3 regions of the Enterobacter sichuanensis genome follow, and region 2 is predicted to be linked to each of the others. Evidence: predicted binding sites of a transcription regulator. Region 2 holds the regulator's gene; each other region holds the start of a gene.
What was found. The regulator LexA, encoded in region 2, represses DNA repair genes until DNA is damaged. The targets are predictions, from matches to a motif close to TNCTGTATGTACATACAGNA.

Region 1 (7,776 bases), 520 kb from region 2:
GAAGCTTGCCGTGCCGCGCGTTGTCGCCCTGAAGCCGCGGGTGATGCAAAAATCGTACGGCGGCAACTACGACCGCAAGCTGTTTGCCAAACTGCGCAAGCTGCGTAAAGCCATCGCCGATGAAGAGAATATCCCGCCTTACGTGGTGTTCAACGACGCGACGCTGATCGAGATGGCCGAACAGATGCCGCTGAGCGCCAGCGAAATGCTCAGCGTGAACGGCGTTGGCACGCGCAAGCTGGAGCGTTTTGGTAAGGAGTTTATGGCGCTTATCCGTTCCCATGCTGACGGTGATGATGAGGAGTAGTCAGCCGGGCGAAAAAGTGCCAGGATGGTGACTCACTGAATTATTTCCCCGCGAGCGAATTATGTTGATGCTATTTCTTACCGTGGCGTTAGTGCACATCGTTGCGCTGATGAGCCCGGGCCCTGACTTCTTCTTCGTATCACAAACAGCGGTCAGCCGCTCCCGCAAAGAGGCGATGATGGGCGTGCTGGGTATCACCATGGGCGTTATGGTCTGGGCGGCGGTGGCGCTGCTTGGTCTGAACCTGATTCTGGCGAAAATGGCCTGGCTGCATAACATCATTATGGTTGGCGGTGGCCTGTATCTGTGCTGGATGGGCTACCAGATGCTGCGCGGGGCGCTGAAGAAAGAAGAGAAAAAACCGCAAGAGCCAAAGGTTGAGCTGGCAACGGGCGGCCGCAGTTTTGTAAAAGGTCTGCTGACCAACCTGGCGAACCCGAAAGCGATTATCTATTTCGGCTCTGTCTTCTCGCTGTTTGTCGGCGACAGCGTTGGCGCGGGCGCACGCTGGGGGATCTTCCTGCTGATCGTGGTTGAGACGTTTGCGTGGTTCACCATCGTGGCGAGCCTGTTTGCCTTACCGGCGATGCGCCGCGGCTACCAGCGCATCGCGAAGTGGATTGACGGCTTCGCCGGCGCGCTGTTCGCTGGCTTCGGTATTCATCTTATCATTTCTCGCTAAGCGTGACGCGCTGACGCAAGCAGCGCGCCAACCAGCATAAACAGCGAACCAAATACCTTATTCAGGGCCTTCATCTGTTTAGGCCCTTTAATCCACGCCGCAATTCGCTGCGCCAGCGTCGCGTAACCAATCATCACGATGATATCAACGATAATGGTGGTCGCGCCCAGCACCACGTACTGCATCACCTGGGGCTGATGCGGCACGATAAACTGCGGGAACAGCGCGGCGAGGAAGACGATGCTTTTCGGGTTGGTCAGGTTGACGAACACCGCACGCTTAAACAGATGGCCACGATTTTGCGTCTGCGCGAGCGTGTTCAGGTTGATGGAGCCTGCCGCGCGCCACTGCTGGATGCCGAGCCAGATCAGATACGCCGCCCCGGCCCATTTCAGTACTTCAAACGCCAGCACCGAGCGGGAGAACAGGGTGCCCAGACCAATCCCGACCAGCACGATGTGAATGCCCAGCCCGGTCTGCAAACCAGCAATCGACGCCGCCGCACCGCGATAGCCGTGGTTAATGGAGGTGGTCATGGTGTTAATGGCGCCCGAGCCTGGTGAAAGGCTAAGGATGATGGATGTCAGCAGGTAAGCGAACCACCACTCGAAGGTCATTTGAAACTCCCGAATCGTCTGTTTTTATGCCACAATACGCTATTGTTGAGTCATTTTGTGACCGGTGACGAAAAAACGATATTCCTTGGCTTAGGTGAGTAGAAACCCGATGTTTCAGCAGAAAAAGGACTGGGAAACACGAGAAAACGCATTTGCTGCTTTCTCCATGGGGCCGCTGACCGATTTCTGGCGCCAGCGTGAGGAAGATGAGTTTACGGGTGTCGGTGATATTCCGGTACGCTTTGTGCGTTTTCGCGATAAGAAAAATGACCGGGTCATTGTGGTCTGCCCCGGGCGTATCGAGAGCTACGTCAAATACGCCGAACTGGCCTATGACCTGTTCCATCTTGGCTTCGATGTGTTGATTATCGACCATCGCGGGCAGGGGCTTTCCGGCCGCCTGTTATCGGACACGCATCGCGGCCATGTGGATAACTTCAGTGATTACGTCGACGATCTCGCCGCGTTCTGGCAGCAGGAGGTCGAGCCTGGCCCCTGGCGGAAGCGCTATATCCTGGCACACTCGATGGGCGGTGCGATTTCAACGCTGTTCTTACAGCGCCACCCGCATCAGTGCGACGCCATTGCGCTCACCGCGCCGATGTATGGCATCGTCATGCGTTTTCCTGACTGGATGGTACGTCATATTCTCGACTGGGCTGAGGGCCATCAGCGCATTCGGGAAGGCTATGCCATCGGAACGGGGCGCTGGCGAGCATTGCCCTTTGCGATGAACGTCCTGACGCACAGCCGACAGCGCTATCGTCGTAACCTGCGTTTTTATGCCGATGAGCCACGCCTGCGCGTGGGCGGCCCGACATATCACTGGGTACGGGAAGGGATCCTTGCCGGTGAGCAGGTTCTGGCAGGCGTCACGAATGATGACACGCCAACCCTCCTGATTCAGGCTGAAGAAGAGCGTGTGGTGGATAACCGCATGCATGACCGCTTTTGTGAACTCCGCGCTGCCGCCGGCCACCCTTGTGAAGGGGGAAAACCGTTGGTTATCAACGGCGCGTACCATGAGATCCTTTTTGAAAAGGACGCTATGCGCTCAGTCGCGCTTAACGCCATCGTCGAGTTTTTCGACCGGCATAACTGATTGTCTATTGAGGTTAAATTTTCCTATGTACCAGGTTGTTGCATCTGATTTAGATGGCACGCTGCTCTCCCCCGACCACACCCTGTCGCCTTACGCGAAAGAGACCTTAAAGCTGCTGACTGCCCGGGGCGTGAACTTTGTGTTTGCCACCGGCCGCCACCACGTAGACGTGGGGCAGATCCGCGATAATCTTGAGATCAAATCGTACATGATCACCTCCAACGGTGCGCGCGTACATGATACCGACGGCAATCTGATCTTTACGCACAACCTGGATCGCGATATTGCTGCCGATCTGTTCGGTGTGGTGCACAATAATCCGGCTATCGTCACTAACGTTTATCGCGATGACGACTGGTTCATGAACCGCCATCGCCCGGATGAAATGCGTTTCTTCAAAGAAGCGGTATTCAACTACTCCCTGTATGAACCAGGTCTGCTGGAGCCGGATGGCATCAGTAAAGTGTTCTTCACCTGCGACAGCCATGAAGAGCTGCTCCCGCTGGAACAGGCGATCAACGCCCGCTGGGGCGATCGCGTTAACGTCAGCTTCTCAACGCTGACCTGTCTGGAAGTGATGGCGGGAGGTGTCTCCAAAGGCCACGCCCTGGAAGCGGTCGCGAAACGTCTGGGCTTTGGGCTGAAAGATTGTATCGCCTTTGGTGACGGCATGAACGATGCCGAAATGCTATCAATGGCAGGTAAGGGCTGTATCATGCAGAACGCGCACCAGCGTCTGAAAGATCTGCACCCGGAACTGGAAGTGATTGGTTCTAACGCTGATAACGCGGTACCGAAGTATCTGCGCAAACTGTTCCTTGAATAATCTTCATTCGGTTATTTATCGCTCAGTTGTCAACTAAAGAGTTCGCTACAATGCCTCTCCTTATTTCTGAGAGACAAGCATTGTGGCGCTACTCATTATCACCACTATCCTGTGGGCCTTCTCCTTTAGCCTGATTGGCGAATACCTTGCCGGTTCGGTCGACAGCTACTTCTCGGTGCTGATGCGCGTGGGGCTGGCGGCGCTGGTGTTCCTGCCGTTTCTGCGTACGCGCGGGCAATCGTTGAAAACGATCGTGCTGTATATGCTGGTGGGGGCGATGCAGCTCGGCATCATGTATCTGTTTAGCTTCCGGGCTTACGTCTACCTGTCCGTCTCTGAATTCCTGCTGTTCACCGTGCTTACGCCGCTCTATATCACGCTGATCTACGATTTGCTCAGCAAGCGCCGCCTGCGCTGGGGATACCTGCTGAGCGCGGCGCTGGCGGTGATTGGCGCGGCGATTATTCGCTACGACAAAGTGAGCGATCACTTCTGGACCGGGTTGATGTTCGTCCAGCTCGCCAACATCAGTTTCGCCATCGGCATGGTGGGCTACAAACGTCTGATGGAAACCCGTCCGATGCCGCAGCATAACGCGTTCGCCTGGTTCTATATGGGGGCTGCGATTGTTGCGGTGGCGGCGTGGTTTATGCTCGGTAATCCGCAAAAACTGCCAACCACGAACGTGCAATGGGGCGTTCTGGTCTGGCTGGGCGTGGTGGCTTCAGGGCTGGGATACTTCATGTGGAACTACGGCGCGACCCAGGTCGACGCCGGTACGCTGGGGATCATGAACAACGTGCATGTCCCGGCGGGGCTGCTGGTTAACCTCGCCATCTGGCAGCAACAGCCACACTGGCCGAGCTTCCTTATTGGGGGAACGGTGATCCTGGCTTCGCTGTGGGTCCATCGCCGCTGGGTCGCTCCGCGCTCCGCACAAACGGAAGATGGTCGCACGCGTGGTTCCGCGCTGAGCGAATAAACGCCTCTGTAATCGGCTGTCGCTGCTCGCCATCGCGCACGGCGGCGTACAGCCGGCTCCACAGTCCTTCACCCAGGGTTTTAGTGACCACCAGGCCCTGGCGTTCAAAACTCTCCACCACCCAGTGCGGCAGCGCTGCGATACCCATTCTGGCCGCCACCATCTGAATCAACAGCAGGGTGTTATCCACGCTTTTCAACTGCGGGCTAATGCCTGCCGGCTGCAGGAAGTGACGCCAGATATCCAGACGACTGCGCTGAACCGGATAAATCAGCAGCGTTTCTGTCGCCAGGTCTTCCGGCGTGATGCGCGTTTTGGCCGCCAGCGGATGGTCCGGCGCCAGCACCAGGCGCACTTCATAATCAAACATCGGTGAATAGTGCAGGCCACTGCGCGGCAGAATATCGGACGTCATCACCAGATCCAGCTCGCCCTGCTGCAACGAGGGCTGCGGGTCGAACGTCACGCCGGATTTAAAGTCCATCTCCACCTGTGGCCACTTCTGGCGGAAGTTCTCAAGCGCGGGGGTCAGCCACTGGATACAGCTGTGGCACTCAATGGCGATACGCAGTGTGGTCTGCTGCGGTTCGTTACACGCCTGCAGCGCGCTGGCGATCTGCGGCAGGACCTGGTTCGCCAGCTGCAACAGGATCTCGCCCTGCGGCGTAAAGCGCAGCGGCTGGCTCTTACGCACAAAAAGACGAAAGCCGAGGCGTTGTTCCAGATCGCTGAACTGGTGAGAAAGGGCGGACTGGGTCTGGTGCAGCGTGGCCGCCGCTGCCGCGAGCGAGCCGCAGTTCCGTAACGCCTGGAGCGTTTTCAGGTGTTTTATCTCGATCATGAAAGTCCTTCACTTCGGCATGAACATTTTGCGCTTGAGGAATATACAGTAACCGCCAATTATAGAAGTGTAAACATCTGGACGTCTAAAATCCTTCGTCTTTTAAATTTATGGTGCGTTGGCTGCGTTTACTCACCCCGGTCACTTACTCATGTAAGCTCCCGGGGATGAGCAAACTTGCCGCCTTCCCTGAATTCAAAATCCAAAGGATTTACAATTAATTAGAGGAAGAACACATGACTATCCGCAATCACACTCTCGGTTTCCCTCGCGTTGGCCTGCGTCGCGAGCTGAAAAAAGCGCAAGAAAGCTACTGGGCGGGAAACGCCACCCGTGAAGAGCTGCTGGCAGTGGGACGCGAGCTGCGCGCCCGTCACTGGGATCAGCAAAAACAGGCGGGCATTGACCTGCTGCCGGTGGGCGATTTCGCCTGGTACGACCATGTTCTGACGACCAGCCTGCTGCTTGGCAACGTGCCGGCTCGTCATCAGAACAGCGATGGATCGGTAGATATCGATACCCTGTTCCGCATCGGCCGTGGCCGTGCGCCAACGGGTGAGCCAGCGGCAGCGGCGGAAATGACCAAGTGGTTTAACACCAACTATCACTATATGGTGCCGGAGTTCGTAAAAGGTCAGCAGTTCAAACTGACCTGGACGCAGCTTCTTGATGAAGTGGACGAAGCGCTGGCGTTGGGTCACCAGGTGAAGCCCGTATTGCTGGGGCCGGTAACCTACCTGTGGCTGGGTAAAGTGAAAGGGGAGCAGTTCGATCGTCTGAGCCTGCTTAACGATATTCTGCCGGTCTACAAACAGGTCCTGATTGAGCTGGGCAAGCGCGGCATTCAGTGGGTGCAGATCGACGAACCTGCGCTGGTGCTGGAGCTGCCGCAGGCATGGCTCTCTGCCTTCAAACCGGCATATGACGCGCTTGCGGGGCAGGTGAAGCTCCTGCTGACCACCTATTTCGAAGGCGTGACGCCAAACCTGAAGACGATTACCGCGCTGCCGGTGCAGGGTCTGCACGTCGACCTCGTACACGGTAACGATGATGTGGCAGAGCTGCACAAACGGCTGCCAGCGGACTGGCTACTCTCTGCCGGCCTCGTGAACGGGCGTAACGTCTGGCGCGCCGATCTGACGGAGAAATATGCGCAGATTGAAGACATCGCAGACAAACGTGAACTGTGGATCGCCTCTTCCTGCTCCCTGCTGCACAGCCCGATTGATCTCAGCGTAGAAACCCGTCTGGATGCGGAAGTGAAGAGCTGGTTCGCCTTTGCCCTGCAAAAGTGTGAGGAGCTGGCCCTGCTGCGTGACGCCCTGAACAGCGGCGACACGGCGGCGATTAGTGAATGGAGCGCACCCATCCAGGCGCGCCGTCACTCGGCTCGTGTTCACAACCCGGCTGTGGAGAAACGTCTGGCGGCCATCACCGCCCAGGACAGCCAGCGTCAGAGCCCGTATGAGGTGCGTGCCGAAGCGCAGCGCGCGCGCTTCAACCTGCCTGCGTGGCCGACCACCACGATTGGTTCCTTCCCGCAAACCACCGAGATCCGCGGCCTGCGCCTGGACTTCAAAAAAGGCAACCTGGACGCGAATCACTACCGTACCGGTATCGCCGAACACATCAAACAGGCGATTGTAGAGCAGGAGCGCTTAGGTCTGGACGTGCTGGTGCACGGGGAGGCCGAGCGTAACGACATGGTGGAATACTTCGGTGAGCATCTGGACGGTTTCGTGTTCACCCAGAATGGCTGGGTGCAGAGCTACGGCTCCCGCTGCGTGAAGCCGCCGGTGGTCATCGGTGATATCAGCCGCCCGGAACCCATCACCGTGGAGTGGGCGAAATACGCCCAGTCCCTGACCGACAAGCCCGTGAAAGGAATGTTGACCGGCCCGGTGACCATTCTTTGCTGGTCCTTCCCGCGTGAAGATGTGTCCCGTGAAACCATCGCGAAGCAAATCGCGCTGGCGCTGCGTGATGAAGTGGCGGATCTCGAAGCCGCAGGCATTGGCATCATCCAGATTGACGAACCGGCCCTGCGTGAAGGTCTGCCGCTGCGCCGCAGCGACTGGGAGGCCTACCTGAAGTGGGGCGTGGAGGCGTTTCGCATCAACGCCGCGGTGGCGAAGGACGACACCCAGATCCACACCCACATGTGTTACTGCGAATTTAACGACATCATGGATTCGATCGCCGCGCTGGACGCTGACGTGATCACCATCGAGACCTCGCGTTCAGATATGGAACTGCTGGAGTCGTTTGAAGAGTTCGACTACCCGAACGAAATCGGACCGGGCGTGTACGACATCCACTCCCCGAACGTGCCGAGCGTGGAGTGGATCGAAGCCCTGCTGAAGAAAGCCGCCCAGCGCATTCCGGCTGAGCGCCTGTGGGTAAACCCGGACTGCGGCCT
Region 2 (7,776 bases):
GGCCGCCGCGACAGCCATGCTGTTACGCATTTCGGCTCCGCGCGTCGCGCCAATAAACATGCCGTCCAGCAGATAACACCAGACACCCACCACCGGCAAAATGACCTGCCAGATGAGATAATGGCTCGCCAGTTCGCGCAGTGCCGGCAGGGAGGTGAGTAACGCGATAATCTGTTCGCCAAAGCAGGCGTAAATCAGCGCGAATGCCAACGCCACCAGACCCGACTGTCGACAGGCCGCCCGCCAGACATCCCGCAGATGCCCGCTTTCCCGTGCGCCATACGCCTGCCCCGAATGCGCTTCAACCGCATAGGCAAAGCCGTCCAGCGCATAGGCGGTAAAGGTCAGCAGCGTCATCAGGACGGCATTAACCGCAACGATGTCTGGCCCGAGCCGTGCGCCAAAGACCGTCAGTGCACCAAAGCAGAGTTGAAGCAGCAATGAACGCAGCATGATGTCACGGTTGAGCGCCAGCAGCTTACGGATATTGCCGCGCCAGGCGGTTTTGAGCAGCGCAAGGGAAATCCCGCGCATCACCAGCACACGCCAGACCATCCACAGACCAATAATAAAGGTCCCGTATTCGGCAATCGCCGTCGCCAGCGCTGCCCCCTGCACGTTCATTTGCAGCCCCATTACCAGCCAGACATCCAGCACAATGTTGAGCAGGTTGCCCACCACCAGCAGAATGACAGGCGCACGGGCATACTGGACGCCCAGGAGCCACCCCAGTAGAACCAGATTAGCCAGCGAGGCGGGCGCGCTAAGCCAGCGGATTTCAAGAAAACGCCGCGCCTGTTCCAGTACTGCCTCGCTGCCGCCAACGATATGGAGTGCAAGGTCAATCAGGGGAGCGCGCAGTAAAACGATCAACGCCCCTGCGCCAAGCGCAAGCATCATCGGCTGTACCAGCGCACGCGCCAGACGCAACGGATCTTTTGCACCGTAAGCCTGCGCGGTAAGGCCGGTCGTACTCATGCGCAAAAAGAGCAGCAACATGAACAGAAAGCTGGTTGCCGTCGCGCCAATCGCCACGCCGCCAAGATAAACAGGCGAATCCAGATGACCAATAACGGCGGTATCGACCAGCCCCAGCAAGGGCACGGTGATATTGGAGAAAATCATCGGCAAAGCAAGACGCCACAATGCCTTATCGGATGCCGTCAGCAGTGACATGAAAAATACCGGAAGTGGGAAATGAATCAGGCTACAGCGGAGCTGTAGCCTGTCAGGAAAAGATTAAAGCCATTCACCGTTGCGAATCACCCCAACCGCCAGTCCTTCGATAGAGAAGTTCTGTTCACGGAGGTCCACCACAATCGGGGAGAACTCGCTGTTTTCAGGCAGTAACTGTACGGTGTTACCCTGTTTTTTCAGACGCTTGACGGTCACTTCATCATCAATGCGTGCGACCACAACCTGGCCGTTTCGTACATCCTGCGTTTTGTGAACCGCAAGCAGATCGCCATCAAGAATGCCGATGTCTTTCATCGACATACCGCTTACGCGCAGCAGGAAATCAGCGCTCGGTTTGAACATACCAGGATCGACCTGGTAATGGCCTTCAATATGCTGCTGAGCCAGTAAAGGCTCACCTGCAGCAACACGCCCTACCAGCGGAATGCCCGTCTCTTCTTCCACCAGCAGGCGGATACCCCGTGACGCGCCCGAAACAATCTCAATGACACCCTTACGCGCCAGCGCTTTCAGGTGTTCTTCGGCAGCATTCGGAGAACGGAAGCCCAGACGCTGCGCGATTTCCGCACGCGTGGGTGGCATACCCGTCTGGCCGATATGATCCCGAATGAGATCAAACACCTCTTGCTGCCTGGTCGTTAACGCTTTCATTCCGCCCCCTGGGTGTATATACAGTTATGCTGTGAGTATATACAGTCAAAGGCGATTTTGGAACCAAAAACTGCACAAAAAACCAGGGACTTAATTATTCCTCGAGGCTCATCGGAAATGTGACCAAAGCAGCGTGACCCAGGTGATAACGGCAGTGATAATCGACAGCAACACGGCAGCAGAGCCCATGTCTTTTGCCCGGCCTGAAAGTTCGTGGAAATCAGAGCCGATACGATCCACAACGGCCTCAATAGCGCTATTCAGAATTTCCACTATCATCACCAACAATACGGATCCGATCAGAAGAACGCGCGTTATCGCATCAATATCAAGGAAACAGGCGATAATCACCGCGACAATCGCGGCGATGCCCTCCTGGCGGAAGGCAGCTTCGTTGACCCACGCGGCGCGAAAACCTTTCCAGGAGTAGCCAGCAGCTTTGATGATTCGGGTTAACCCAGTGGTATTATTGGCCATTAAAAGAACCTTTTTTAAAAAAGAGCGTCAGTAACAGGGGCCGTAACGCGTTTCGCTACAGCCTGAAGTATGACGGGTAACAACAGAAATTTTGCGCGCTTTCTGTTATCCTTGCGCCGCAATTGCATTATTAACCAGAGGCTTTACATCGTTTATGTCCGGCTGGCCACGAATTTACTACAAATTACTTAATTTACCATTAAGCATCCTGGTAAAAAGCAAGTCTATCCCAGCAGAACCCGCGCTGGAATTGGGGCTCGATACGTCGCGTCCCATTATGTATGTTTTGCCTTATAACTCGAAGGCAGACTTACTGACGCTTCGCGCCCAGTGTCTGGCGCATGACTTACCTGACCCGCTTGAACCGCTGGAAGTTGACGGTACGCTGCTGCCGCGCTACGTGTTCATCCACGGTGGGCCGCGTGTGTTTACCTATTACACGCCAAAGGAAGAGTCCATCAAGCTGTTCCATGACTATCTCGACCTGCACCGCAGCAATCCTGACCTGGATGTACAGATGGTGCCGGTGTCGGTGATGTTTGGTCGCCGCCCGGGCCGCGAAAAAGGGGAAGAGAACCCACCGTTGCGCATGCTTAACGGCATCCAGAAGTTCTTTGCGGTCTCCTGGCTGGGACGCGACAGTTTCGTCCGTTTCTCCCCTTCCGTGTCGCTGCGTCGAATGGCGGACGAGCACGGCACCGACAAGATCATCGCGCAAAAACTGGCGCGCGTGGCGCGTATGCACTTCGCCCGTCAGCGCCTGGCTGCCGTCGGGCCACGTCTCCCGGCGCGTCAGGATCTGTTCAACAAATTGTTGGCCTCTAAAGCGATTGCCCGCGCCGTTGAAGACGAAGCGCGCAGCAAGAAAATTTCGCATGAGAAAGCCCAGCAGAACGCCATTGCGCTGATGGAAGAGATCGCCGCGAACTTCTCTTACGAGATGATTCGCCTTTCCGACCGTATTCTCGGCTTTACCTGGAACCGCCTCTATCAGGGCATCAACGTTCATAATGCCGAGCGTGTACGTCAGCTGGCGCATGATGGCCATGAGATTGTCTATGTTCCCTGCCACCGCAGCCACATGGACTACCTGCTTCTGTCTTATGTGCTCTATCACCAGGGGCTGGTGCCACCGCACATCGCTGCCGGGATTAACCTGAACTTCTGGCCAGCAGGCCCGATTTTCCGCCGCCTGGGTGCCTTCTTTATTCGTCGTACCTTCAAGGGCAACAAGCTCTACTCCACCGTATTCCGTGAATATCTGGGCGAGCTGTTCAGCCGTGGCTATTCCGTGGAGTACTTCGTGGAGGGCGGTCGTTCCCGTACCGGGCGTCTGCTCGATCCGAAAACCGGCACGCTGTCGATGACCATCCAGGCGATGCTGCGCGGAGGAACCCGTCCCATCACGCTGGTGCCAATCTACATTGGCTATGAGCATGTGATGGAAGTAGGAACTTACGCCAAAGAGCTGCGTGGGGCGACCAAAGAGAAAGAGAGCCTGCCGCAGATGCTGCGTGGCCTGAGCAAGTTACGCAACCTCGGCCAGGGCTACGTCAACTTTGGCGAGCCGATGCCGCTGATGACGTACCTGAACCACCACGTTCCGGAGTGGCGCGAGTCCATTGACCCTATCGAAGCGGTTCGTCCGGCCTGGCTGACGCCAACGGTCAACGGCATCGCCTCTGAGTTGATGGTGCGCATTAACAACGCCGGTGCGGCTAACGCCATGAACCTGTGCTGTACGGCGCTTCTGGCTTCACGTCAACGTTCGCTAACCCGTGAACAGCTGACAGAGCAGCTGGATTGCTATCTGGATATGATGCGCAACGTGCCGTATTCGGTTGATTCAACCGTACCTTCTGCAACGGCCAGTGAGCTTATCGATCACGCGTTGCAGATGAACAAGTTCGAAGTCGAAAAAGACACCATCGGCGACATCATCATTCTGCCGCGCGAGCAGGCCGTGCTGATGACGTACTACCGTAACAACATCACCCACATGCTGATGCTGCCGTCGCTCATGGCGGCCATTATTACCCAGCATCGTCGCATCTCGCGCCAGGCGCTGTTGCACCACGTTGAGACACTCTACCCGATGCTGAAAGCGGAGCTGTTCCTGCGCTGGAGCAAAGACGAGCTGGCGGGCGTGCTGGATAAACTGACCGAAGAGCTGCGTCGTCAGGGGTTGATCACCGTGACGAATGACGAGCTGCACATCAATCCGTCACGCTCCCGTACCCTGCAGCTGCTGGCGGCCGGTGCGCGCGAAACGTTGCAGCGCTACGCCATTACGTTCTGGCTGCTGAGTGCGAACCCGTCCATCAACCGCGGTACGCTGGAGAAAGAGAGCCGGACGCTGGCACAACGCCTGTCCGTGCTGCACGGCATTAACGCGCCTGAATTCTTCGACAAAGCGGTCTTCAGCTCCCTGGTTCTGACGCTGCGTGATGAAGGCTATATCAGTGATACGGGTGATGCCGAGCCGGAAGAGACGCTGAAGGTTTACCAGATGCTGGCAGAGCTGATCACCTCAGACGTGCGCCTGACGATTGAGAGCGCCACGCAGGGCGAGTAACACAATGCCGGGTTATGGCCCGGCCTGACGCCCTGGATAATAAAAAGGCCCGGTAAGCGCTAACGCTACCGGGCCTTATTTTTTGAGCGTTGTTAACGCGTCGCGTTTAGCTCAACAGCGTAAACGCAATCATCCCGACAATCGCACCCGTTGTGCCAAGGATGGTTTCCATCAGCGTCCAGGTTTTCAGGGTTTGCGCTTCGGTGGCGCCGGTAAACTTGCCGAACAGCCAGAATCCGGCATCGTTAACGTGAGAGACCACAATCGAACCGCCCGCGATACAGACAGAAAGCGCGGCCATCTGTGCACCAGAGTAGTTAAGCTGTTCAATCACCGGCATCACCAGACCCACAGCGGTTAAACACGCCACGGTTGCGGACCCCTGGATGATACGCACCGCCGCCGCTAGCACGAAACAGGTGACTGCAATCGGTAGCCCCATCCCGGTCAGCGCTTCGCCCAGCGCCGGGCCGACGCCAGAATCCACCAGCACCTGCTTGAACACGCCGCCGGCACCGATCACCAGCAGGATAATCCCCGCAGGCTGCAGCGCTGCACCGCAGATTTCCATCACCCGGTCTTTCGCCATTCCCTGACGCATCGCCAGGCCGTAAATCGCTACCAGACAGGCCACCAGGATCGCCGTGAACGGATGACCAATAAACTCAAACCACTCATACGCGGTGGAGCCTACCGGCACAAAGCGCGCGGCGATGGTTTTCAGGCCCACGAGAACCAGCGGCAGCAGGATCAGCGACAGACTGAAACCAAAGGAGGGCATTTTGCCTTCGCCCAGGTGCGGCTCGGTGACATCATCCGGGATGTGCAGTTCAACGTAACGGCTGATGAAGTTGCCCCACAGCGGGCCGGCAATAATCATCCCCGGGATCGCCGCACACAGGCCAATCAGGATCATCCAGCCAAAGTCAGCATGCATCTGGGAGGCCAGCAGCATTGGCGCGGGCCCGGGTAGCAGAAACGCTGCCGCTGCCGCCACGCCCGCAAACAGCGGAATCACCAGCTTCACGAGGTTAGTGCCGGTATGGCGCGCCATAGAGAACGCCACGCTAATCAGCAGCACCACGGCAACCTCAAAGAACAGCGGCAGCGCGCAGATCAGCCCCGCCAGACCTATCGCATAGTGCGCGCGGCTGTGGCCGAAGGATTTCAGCATCTTGACGGCAATCTGGTCGACCGCGCCCGTCTCGTGCAAAATCTTGCCAAACATGGCGCCCAGCGCGACCACAATCGCCAGGAAGCCCAGCGTGCCACCCATCCCTTTTTCCATTGTCGCGGCGATCTTGTCGAGCGGCATACCGGAAAAAAGACCTGCACCAATAGAAACCACCATCAAAGCAACAAAAGCATGCATACGTGCCTTCATCACTAAAAACAGCAGCAGCAATACGGAACCCACGGCTGTCAAAACTAGCGTTAATGTACTCAAAACTTACTGCCTTTTATTAATGACCTCGATGGTGCTGGCAACAACACCCTCCAGTGACTGATCGATATCAACCACTAAGACGTCTTTCTCATCTTCACCCGGCTCCTGCAGCGCTTCGAACTGCGTCACCAGCATCTGCGTTTTGAAGAAGTGACCTTTACGCGCCTTCAGGCGGCTTTCAATCACCTCGAAGTCACCTTTCAGGTAGATGAACGAGAGGTTCGGATTGCCGTCACGCAGCAGATCGCGATAGGTTTTTTTCAGCGCGGAGCAGACGATCAGGGAAACTTTGTTGGTGCGCTGCATGGCGAACGCGGCGTCATTCAGCGCCTGCAACCACGGTTTGCGGTCGTCGTCGTTCAGCGGCTCGCCGGAGGCCATTTTCATGATGTTGCTGCGCGGATGGAGGAAGTCGCCATCAAGAAACGCAGCATGGAGTTGATGCGCCACTTCGCTGGCCACAGCTGATTTCCCGCTACCGGAAACGCCCATCAGGACGTAAACGTGGTGATCATGATTAGTCGTGCTCAAAGGGTGTCCCTCAGTCAATTGTTACGGGTAACAGTTATCGGTAACATTGTCCTGCCGGGGCAAAAGAGAAGCAATATCCAAACGTGCGCGAAGTGAATAAGTGTGAGCTACTTCAAATTTGTCGATTCAAATAGATCCACCCGGTGACAAGGTGAAACCTAAATCTAACATTTTCGGCGTAACCGTCTCACCCCGAATGCGCGCCAGCAGGCGTTCTGCACCAATGCGCCCCATGCGTTCACGCGGCGTCAGAACGCTCGCCAGACGCGGCTCCATCACCTGGCCAATGTCGTGGCCGTGGAAACCGGCGATGGCCATATCGTCAGGGATCTTCAGACCCAGACGCTGGCACTCAAACGCCGCGCCGACCGCAAGGTCATCGTTGGTACAGAAAATACCGTCCAGTTGCGGATACTCGCGTCGTGCCTGACGCATCAGCTCAATACCCGAGGTGTAGGAAGAGGACTGCTCCACCATCACGCTGTACGGGGTTAAGTTTGCGTCGAGCATCGCCTGCTCGTATCCCTTCTGTTTGATGATAGTACGTTCATCAAGACGCGCCCCCAGATAGGCGATATGACGATGTCCGCGGGCGATGATTGCCGCTGTCATCTGCCGCGCCGCTTCGAAGTTATCAAAGCCGACGGCGATATCGAGGCACGGCGACTGGCTGTCCATGAGCTCCACCACCGGAATACCGGCGACTTCAATCATCTTCAGCGTGCGGGGAGTGTGAGTACGTTCGGTTAAAATCAGGCCGTCGATGTTCCAGGAAAGCATCGATTCAAGACGCTCCTCTTCCAGTTCCGGCTTGTACCCGTAGTGGGCGAGCATGGTCTGGTAACCAAAGGCGTCGGTGACGCTTTCAATGCCACGCAGCACCTCGGCAAACACCTGG
Region 3 (7,776 bases), 1.8 Mb from region 2:
AACAGTTTGAGGAGATCGGCGCCGCGGATGAGAAAACGGCGCTTACCCGCCTTGCTGATATTCGTAAAAATAATGACATCGATCGCCATAATTTCCTGGCAGGTGCGGGTGAAATGCCGTGGATCGGCGTGCTGACGGCCGCGGCAACCTGGCTGACGCAAAAGAAATAGCGCCACTATTACTTCGCCACCGGCAAATCCGCGTACCGCGTTGTATAAGCCGGTGACAGCATCTCGCGCTTCATTGCCCAGGCTTTCTCAATACCCTGCCCCGCAAACCAGATCTTCCCTTTGCCGGAGTGATTTACGCTGTCGATCATCTCCATCAGCGCCGCACTGTTGGCGCGCAGACGGTTATCGTCAAACAAATTAAGCTGAGCGACGCCGCTGCTGAAAAAGTCCGCCAGCATCACCCCGGCTTTCATATAGCGATACCCGTCGAGCCAGATTCGCCCCAGCGCCTCCGTGGCGGCACGGATAATATCCCGCGAGTCATTGGTGGGCGTCATCAGGGTGACAGAGGCCTGATTGCCATAATAAATTTCGTTGTCCGCATGCGGACTGGTCCGCACAAACACGCTGATAAAACGACAATACTGATGCTCGCCGCGCAGTTTCTCTGCGGCACGTTCCGCATAGGCGCAAATCGCCTGGTGCATCTCTTCGTATTGGGTTATACGGTGGCCAAACGAACGGCTACAGATAATTTGCTGCTTCGTGGGGGTGTACTCCTCCAGATCAAGACAGGGCTCCCCGCGAAGCTCGCGCGCCGTACGTTCCAGCACCACGTTAAAATGTTTGCGAATGACCCAGGAGGATGCTTCCGCCAGCTCCAGCGCCGTGGTTATTCCCATCGCGTTAAGCTTTTTCGTGATGCGCCGCCCTACGCCCCACACCTCCTCAACCGGAACCTTTGCCAGCAGTTTCCGCTGCCGCTCGCGATCCGACAGATCGACCACGCCGCCAGTGCCGGACCACCGCTTCGCTGCATAGTTGGCCAGCTTTGCCAGCGTTTTCGTCGGGGCAATACCGACGCCAACGGTTAAGCCCGTATTTTTAAAGACCTGCGTGCGCATCTGGTGACCGAATGCTTCCAGCGCCAGGCAGTTACTGACCCCTGAAACGTTCACGAACGCCTCATCAATGGAGTAAATCTCTATTGCCGGGGCGAGATCGGTCAGCGTCTGCATCACCCGACTACTGAGATCGGCATACAGCGCATAGTTTGAACTAAACACGTAAACCCGTGACGGAAAACGCTTCTCTTTGAATTTAAAATACGGCTCACCCATTTTTATGCCGAACTGCTTTGCCTCCGGCGACAGTGAAATAATGCAGCCGTCGTTATTGGAAACCACCACGATGGGCTTCCCCTCCAGATCGGGGCGGAACACCTTCTCGCAGGAGGCATAAAAGCTATTTACATCAACCAGCGCGAACATGTTTATGCGTTTTGAGGGTGTGGGTGACGACGCCGAAGATCTGCAGCTCCTCTTCGGACTGAAAGGTAATGGGCTGATAGCGAACGTTATGTGGCAGCAGCCGCAGAACCGGACGAGTCTGTAACTCCTTCACCGTAAACTCTCCGGCGACCGAGGCCACAACGATATCCCCATGCCCGGCAGTTAACGAACGGTCGACAACCAGCAGATCGCCGTCGCCAATCCCTGCGCCAATCATGGAGTCTCCACTCACCTTGATAAAATAGGTCGCACTGGGGTGTCTCACTGCCAGCCGGTTAAGATCGAGACGATCCTCCACATAATCCTGCGCCGGACTGGGGAAACCACAGGCTACACGCTCTAAAAATAAAGGTAATTCAATGTATTGGTTTGGATGATAAGAAAAGAGAGTGTCCATAATGCCTTTCTCGCCAGATACTGTATATAAATACAGTATTACGGATTATGGCAAAGGATCAAGGTCATTTCCGGAAGCGAACCCAAACGCGTTGAAGTGTCAGAAGATTTAAAACGCGCAAAGCCCAAAAGCACATGTCGGGCTTCGCGCCTGTGACGATCAGTCCATCAGCGTATTCAATGTTTCCAGTGCGTCAGGCGGCAGCTGCAGTTCGCCCGCCGCGAGGTTTTGCCGCAGATGCGCCACGGACGAAGTGCCCGGGATCAGCAGGATATTCGGGGAACGTTGCAGCAGCCATGCCAGCGCAACCTGCATTGGCGTTGCGCCCAGCGAGTCGGCGACCGCCTGCAGCCCGGAAGATTGCAGTGGCGTAAAGCCGCCTAACGGGAAGAATGGCACATACGCAATCCCCTGCTGCGCCAGCAGATCCACCAGCGCATCGTCCCCCCGGTTCACAATGTTGTACATGTTCTGCACGCACACCACCGGCACCATTTTCTGCGCTTCCGCAACCTGAGTGGCCGTGACGTTGCTCAGGCCAATGTGACGCACCAGCCCCTGCTGCTGGAGCTCTGCCAGGGTGGAAAGCGGTTCAGCAATCGATCCTTCCGCCGGCCCGTGCGCGCTAAACATGATCCGCAGATTCACCACGTCCAGCACATCCAGCTGCAGATTACGCAGGTTGTCATGCACCGCCTGCGTCAGCTCCTGTGCGGAAAAGGCCGGTAGCCAGGCGCCTTTGCTGTCGCGACGGGCGCCAATTTTGGTCACAATCGTCAGATCGTCCCGGTACGGATGAAGCGCCTCGCGGATCAGCTGGTTAGTCACATGAGGGCCATAAAAATCACTGGTATCAATGTGGTTTACCCCCGCCGCCACGGCTTCACGTAACACCTCCAGCGCGGCATTTTTATCCTTCGGCGGCCCAAATACCCCCGGCCCGGCCAGCTGCATCGCACCATAGCCCAGTCGTTTAACCGTTCGCGTTCCGAGCGCGTACGTCCCGCTTTTATCAATACTGCTCATGTTGACCTTCCTCATAAAAAATGATCCGGGTTTACAACAGGTTCCCTCACGGGCCCCTGAGTTAAGCGCGAGTTAAATTAAAGTTTAAATTCTCTACGACGATAGTATTGAAGAAACCCTGCATCTTCTCTAACGGACGACCGCTATGCTGAAAAATCTGCACGTGATTACCGGTATTATCTTTGCCCTCACCATATTCTGTCTGTTGCAAGTTGTCACGGGAGGGTTGTTCTACTCTGCCGTCAGTAACGATCGCCATAACTTCCAGAATTCCGGTGTGCTCAACGCTCAGCAGGAAAGCCTGAGCGACAGCGTGAACACGCTGGTGAAAACACGCGTCACCGTGACCCGCGTGGCGATCCGCTACCTGAAAAATCAGCGTGATCCGGCGTCCCTTGCGGCGATCAATAAACTGCTCGGCACAGCAGGTGACTCGCTGGCAAAAGCCGAAGCCTATAACAAGGCGTGGCAAAAACTGCCGCAGGTTAACGGCCAGAACGCGGCATTGACCGACGAGATGCAGAAGTCCTGGAACCAGATGCACGAAGTGATGCGTTTGTCGATTGAGTATCTGCGTGCCGACAACTACCAGGCCTATGGCGATCTGGACGCGCAACAGGCGCAGGACGATATGGAAGCGGTCTATAACCGCTGGCGCGCCGAAAACAACACTCTGCTGAAAGCCGCCGCCGAAGAGAATCAGAGCAGCTTCACGCAGATGCAATGGACACTGGCGGCTATCTTGCTGGCCGTTATCGCGGTACTGGTGGTCATCTGGCAGGGTTTACAACACCTGTTGTTAAAACCACTCAACACCATTATGAACCATATTCGCGCGATTGCCGGGGGCGATCTGACGCAGGAAATCACCCTCTCTGGCCGCAATGAGATGGGCCAGCTGGCCGCCGGTCTGCATGAAATGCAGCAGTCGCTGGTGACCACCGTCAGCGCCGTACGCGGCAGCACCGATTCCATCTACACCGGTGCAGGCGAAATTGCCGCAGGAAGTAACGATCTTTCCGCCCGTACCGAGCAGCAGGCAGCCTCGCTCGAAGAGACCGCCGCCAGCATGGAAGAGCTGACGGCGACGGTTAAACAGAACTCCGATAATGCCCGTCAGGCGACCATGCTGGCGAAGAATGCTTCAGAAACGGCGGCGCGCGGCGGTCACGTGGTGGATAATGTGGTTCTCACCATGACCGAAATTGCCGACAGTTCGCAGCAAATTGCGCATATTACCGGCGTGATTGACAGCATCGCATTCCAGACCAACATTCTTGCACTTAACGCAGCGGTGGAAGCCGCCCGCGCCGGGGAACAGGGTCGCGGTTTTGCGGTGGTCGCAGGTGAAGTCCGTACGCTGGCAAGCCGCAGCGCGCAGGCGGCGAAAGAGATCAAAGGGCTTATCGAAAACTCAGTCAGCCGGGTAAATACCGGTTCTGAGCAGGTCAGCGAGGCCGGCTCCACCATGAAAGAGATTGTCGCCGCCGTCACCCGCGTGACCGATATTATGGGTGAGATTTCCTCTGCGTCTGACGAGCAGAGCCGGGGAATTGAGCAGGTAAGCCTGGCCGTTTCGCAGATGGACAGCGTGACGCAGCAAAACGCCGCGCTGGTGCAGCAGTCCGCCACGGCGGCGGCGGCGCTGGAAGATCAGTCCGAACAGCTGCGTCAGGCCGTCGCCGCGTTTCGTCTGAACGGAAAAGAGAAAGCGGTCGCCCCGCGCCCGGCGAATGTGAAAATGCCACAGCTGTTGCGACCGGCAACGACAACCGCGTCTGCCGACAGCAACTGGGAAACCTTCTGAGCCACCGGCGGGCGAGTGTCTCGCCCGCTCTCATTAGCGGCTGCGCTTGGCGTGCCGCTCCCAGTTCTCCTGTTTCGCTTCATCGGATTTGCGCAGCGAGACATAGCATGCCCCGCTGCCGCCGTGATGCGGCAGCGCCTCGCAGAAAGCCTGTACTTCCCCGAACTCGGTTAACCAGCGCGCCAGATAGCTGCGCACGACATTCGCATGTGAGCTCTGCTCGCGCCCTTTCCCATGAATGATAATCAGGTTACGTAACCCGTCGCGCCCGGCCTGGCGAATAAACGAAAACAGCATCTGACGGCAGCGTTCGGCGGGCTGGCGCAGGAGATTTAAGCTGGCCTGGCGGGGGTATTTACCCGATCGCAGCTTATCGATAACGCCCTGCTGTACCCCATCGCGCCGGAACGCCAGAGGCTCGTCAAGGGGCACCAGTTCAAGAAAACCCAGCGTCAGGAAGTTATCCAGCTGTTCACTATCCACCTTCTCGCGCACCCGCGTATTGCGGCTCGGCTGCCAGTGAATATCCGGGCCGCGCTTCAGGGGCTGGACATCCTCCATGGCGTCAAGAAAATAAGATTTGTCGTCAGGGTTCATGGACATCCTCCGGCTACAACTAAGGAGGGTACTATACCTGCGCCGGGAAGAGGCCTCAATCACCGTTAACCGCCGTCGCGCGACATAAATATTAACCCGATGAATATATATAGTATTTATAAAATACGCTTTAATCTGACTTAACTTAAATTTCAGCGAGCGTAAAATAAGTGATTTGTGTTAAAAATTCGTAAAATCAAATACTCAACCCTCTTCCCTTTTTCGGGAAAGGTGTTATACCTAAATATACCTGCTTCATGGATATAATACTCAGGACTGGCGAAAGGACGCACTGCTGTGTGTACTGGAGGGTCTGTCAGATGTCGGACAGACCCTGTTTTTTTACGTTCTCTTTTTCACGTCGCGACTATTTTTCGCGCTTCTCTTCGGAATTGCGTAATTAAGGATTCGGCCAGGGGTGTTTGACGGGAATCACGGCGCTGAATTAAATAATATGCCGCTTTTGGAAGCGATTCGACAACCGGCAACATCACCAGGCGATGCGCCAGCAGCGGGTCACAGCCCAGTTCCTGCGGCAGAATGCTTAAAAAATCACTTTGCGCCACCAGGCTAATACAGGAGGAGAATGTTTCGCAGACAACCCCTATTCGCGGTATTTGCGCGCGATGGCTAAATACCTCTTCCAGTTGCTTATAATAACTTCCCCGCGGCGTCGGCATTGTCCAGTTATAATGCAGCAGTTCATTAATTGAGGTTGCTTTGGTCGCCGGATGTCCTTCCCGGCAAAATACCGCAAACGACTTTTCGAAGAGTTTTTCAAACGTAAACTCGTGGTCATAAGGCCCCTGATAATAGGTATTGATGGTGAAATCGAGCTCACCCTGGCGTAATTCATTGATCATCGACACCAGCTGCCCTTCCATAATCCGCACCTTGACCTGCGGATGCTGCGCGTGAAAGCGGGAGATCACCGCGGGCATCAGGCTGCGTGAAACGCTGGCCCCCATCCCGATATTGATCTGCCCGGCCAGCTCCCCCTGCCGCTGACGGATGTCATCCTGCGCCGCGCGCAGCTCTTCCAGAATCAACTTCGCGCGCTGGTAGAAGCCCTCCCCACATTCGGTCAACGCAACGCCCTTACTCCTGCGCACGAAAAGCTGCGCCGCCATGCCCTCCTCCAGCTCTTTGATGGATTTGGTCAGCGCCGGCTGCGAAAGATTAAGCGTCCTGCTGGCACCGCGAATGCTGCCCTGACGAGCGACTTCGACAAACGCCCGGATTTGATGAAATTTAATCTGAAATGACATAGCCCGACCGATAACCGTTGTTTATCAGAGTAAAGAAACTGTCATCTACTTTAATGGAAAGGGATGTGCGAGGGTAATTCCTGAACGGTTAAAACTGTGAAAAAACGGTTAGTGATAAGTAAAAACTATCACAGCGTGAAGCAGTTCACATATTTTAATGATGACAGGAACAGATATGGACACACTGACGCAGTACATCCAGACCCTAACCCCGCAGCTGAGCGCATGGCGTCGCGATTTTCACCAGTTTGCTGAATCCGGCTGGGTGGAGTTTCGTACCGCGGCGAAGGTCGCAGAAACCCTGGACTCGCTGGGTTATGAGCTGGCGATGGGTCGCGACGTGGTGGATGCCGAAAGCCGGATGGGCCTGCCCGATGAGGCCACCCTGGCGCGAGAATTTGCCCGCGCCCGTGCGCAGGGCGCGCCGGAGAAATGGCTGGCGCCGTTTGAGGGCGGGTTTACCGGGATTGTCGCGACCCTGAATACCGGCCGCCCGGGCCCAACCCTGGCATTTCGCGTGGACATGGATGCCCTGGATTTAAGCGAAGCACACGATCAAAGCCACCGCCCGTTCCGCGACGGGTTTGCCTCCTGCAATCCCGGGATGATGCACGCCTGCGCACACGACGGCCACACTACGATTGGTCTGGGGCTGGCGCAGGTACTTAAGCAGAATGACGCGCAGCTCAGCGGCACCCTCAAGCTGATCTTCCAGCCTGCAGAAGAAGGGACGCGCGGCGCGCGTGCCATGGTGGCCGCCGGAGCGCTGGATGACGTGGACTATTTCACCGCCATCCATATTGGCACCGGCGTGCCTGCCGGGACGGTGATCTGCGGCAGCGATAATTTTATGGCGACCACCAAATTTGACGTGAACTTTACCGGCGTGGCCGCACACGCCGGCGGCAAACCGGAGGACGGACGTAATGCCCTGCTCGCCGCCGCGCAGGCCGCCATCGCGTTACACAGCATCGCCCCGCACAGCGAAGGCGCATCCCGGGTGAACGTCGGGGTGATGCAGGCAGGCAGCGGGCGCAACGTGGTGCCCGCCAATGCCCTGATAAAGGTTGAAACGCGCGGCGAAAACGAAGCGATTAACCAGTATGTCTTTGAACGGGCGCAGGCGGTCATTACCGGCGCGGCGGCGCTCTACGGCGTTAAGGCAGAGATGCGCCTGATGGGTGCTGCCACCGCCAGCTCGCCGACACCCGCCTGGGTT

Region 1: the regulator LexA is predicted to act here: its motif matches at 5,389-5,408, upstream of metR (HTH-type transcriptional regulator MetR).
Region 3: the regulator LexA is predicted to act here: its motif matches at 1,878-1,897, upstream of umuD (translesion error-prone DNA polymerase V autoproteolytic subunit).

Annotation. Positions count from the first base shown of each region.
Region 1 is NZ_CP027986.1:4,501,069-4,508,844, reverse strand. It holds gene recQ (ATP-dependent DNA helicase RecQ) at 1-307, shown strand, start outside; gene rhtC (threonine export protein RhtC) at 369-989, shown strand; gene rhtB (homoserine/homoserine lactone efflux protein) at 986-1,606, opposite strand; gene pldB (lysophospholipase L2) at 1,716-2,708, shown strand; gene yigL (sugar/pyridoxal phosphate phosphatase YigL) at 2,734-3,534, shown strand; gene C1N69_RS21750 (carboxylate/amino acid/amine transporter) at 3,617-4,516, shown strand; gene metR (HTH-type transcriptional regulator MetR) at 4,404-5,357, opposite strand; gene metE (5-methyltetrahydropteroyltriglutamate--homocysteine S-methyltransferase) at 5,594-7,776, shown strand, end outside.
Region 2 is NZ_CP027986.1:312,668-320,443, reverse strand. It holds gene dinF (MATE family efflux transporter DinF) at 1-1,176, opposite strand, end outside; gene lexA (transcriptional repressor LexA) at 1,240-1,848, opposite strand; gene C1N69_RS01480 (diacylglycerol kinase) at 1,957-2,325, opposite strand; gene plsB (glycerol-3-phosphate 1-O-acyltransferase PlsB) at 2,480-4,900, shown strand; gene gntU (gluconate transporter) at 5,007-6,347, opposite strand; gene gntK (gluconokinase) at 6,351-6,878, opposite strand; gene gntR (gluconate operon transcriptional repressor GntR) at 7,005-7,776, opposite strand, start outside.
Region 3 is NZ_CP027986.1:2,071,474-2,079,249, reverse strand. It holds gene C1N69_RS09980 (hypothetical protein) at 1-170, shown strand, start outside; gene umuC (translesion error-prone DNA polymerase V subunit UmuC) at 179-1,441, opposite strand; gene umuD (translesion error-prone DNA polymerase V autoproteolytic subunit) at 1,425-1,859, opposite strand; gene C1N69_RS09965 (aldo/keto reductase family oxidoreductase) at 2,019-2,885, opposite strand; gene tcp (methyl-accepting chemotaxis citrate transducer) at 3,031-4,692, shown strand; gene smrA (DNA endonuclease SmrA) at 4,726-5,289, opposite strand; gene C1N69_RS09950 (LysR family transcriptional regulator) at 5,646-6,557, opposite strand; gene C1N69_RS09945 (M20 family metallo-hydrolase) at 6,733-7,776, shown strand, end outside.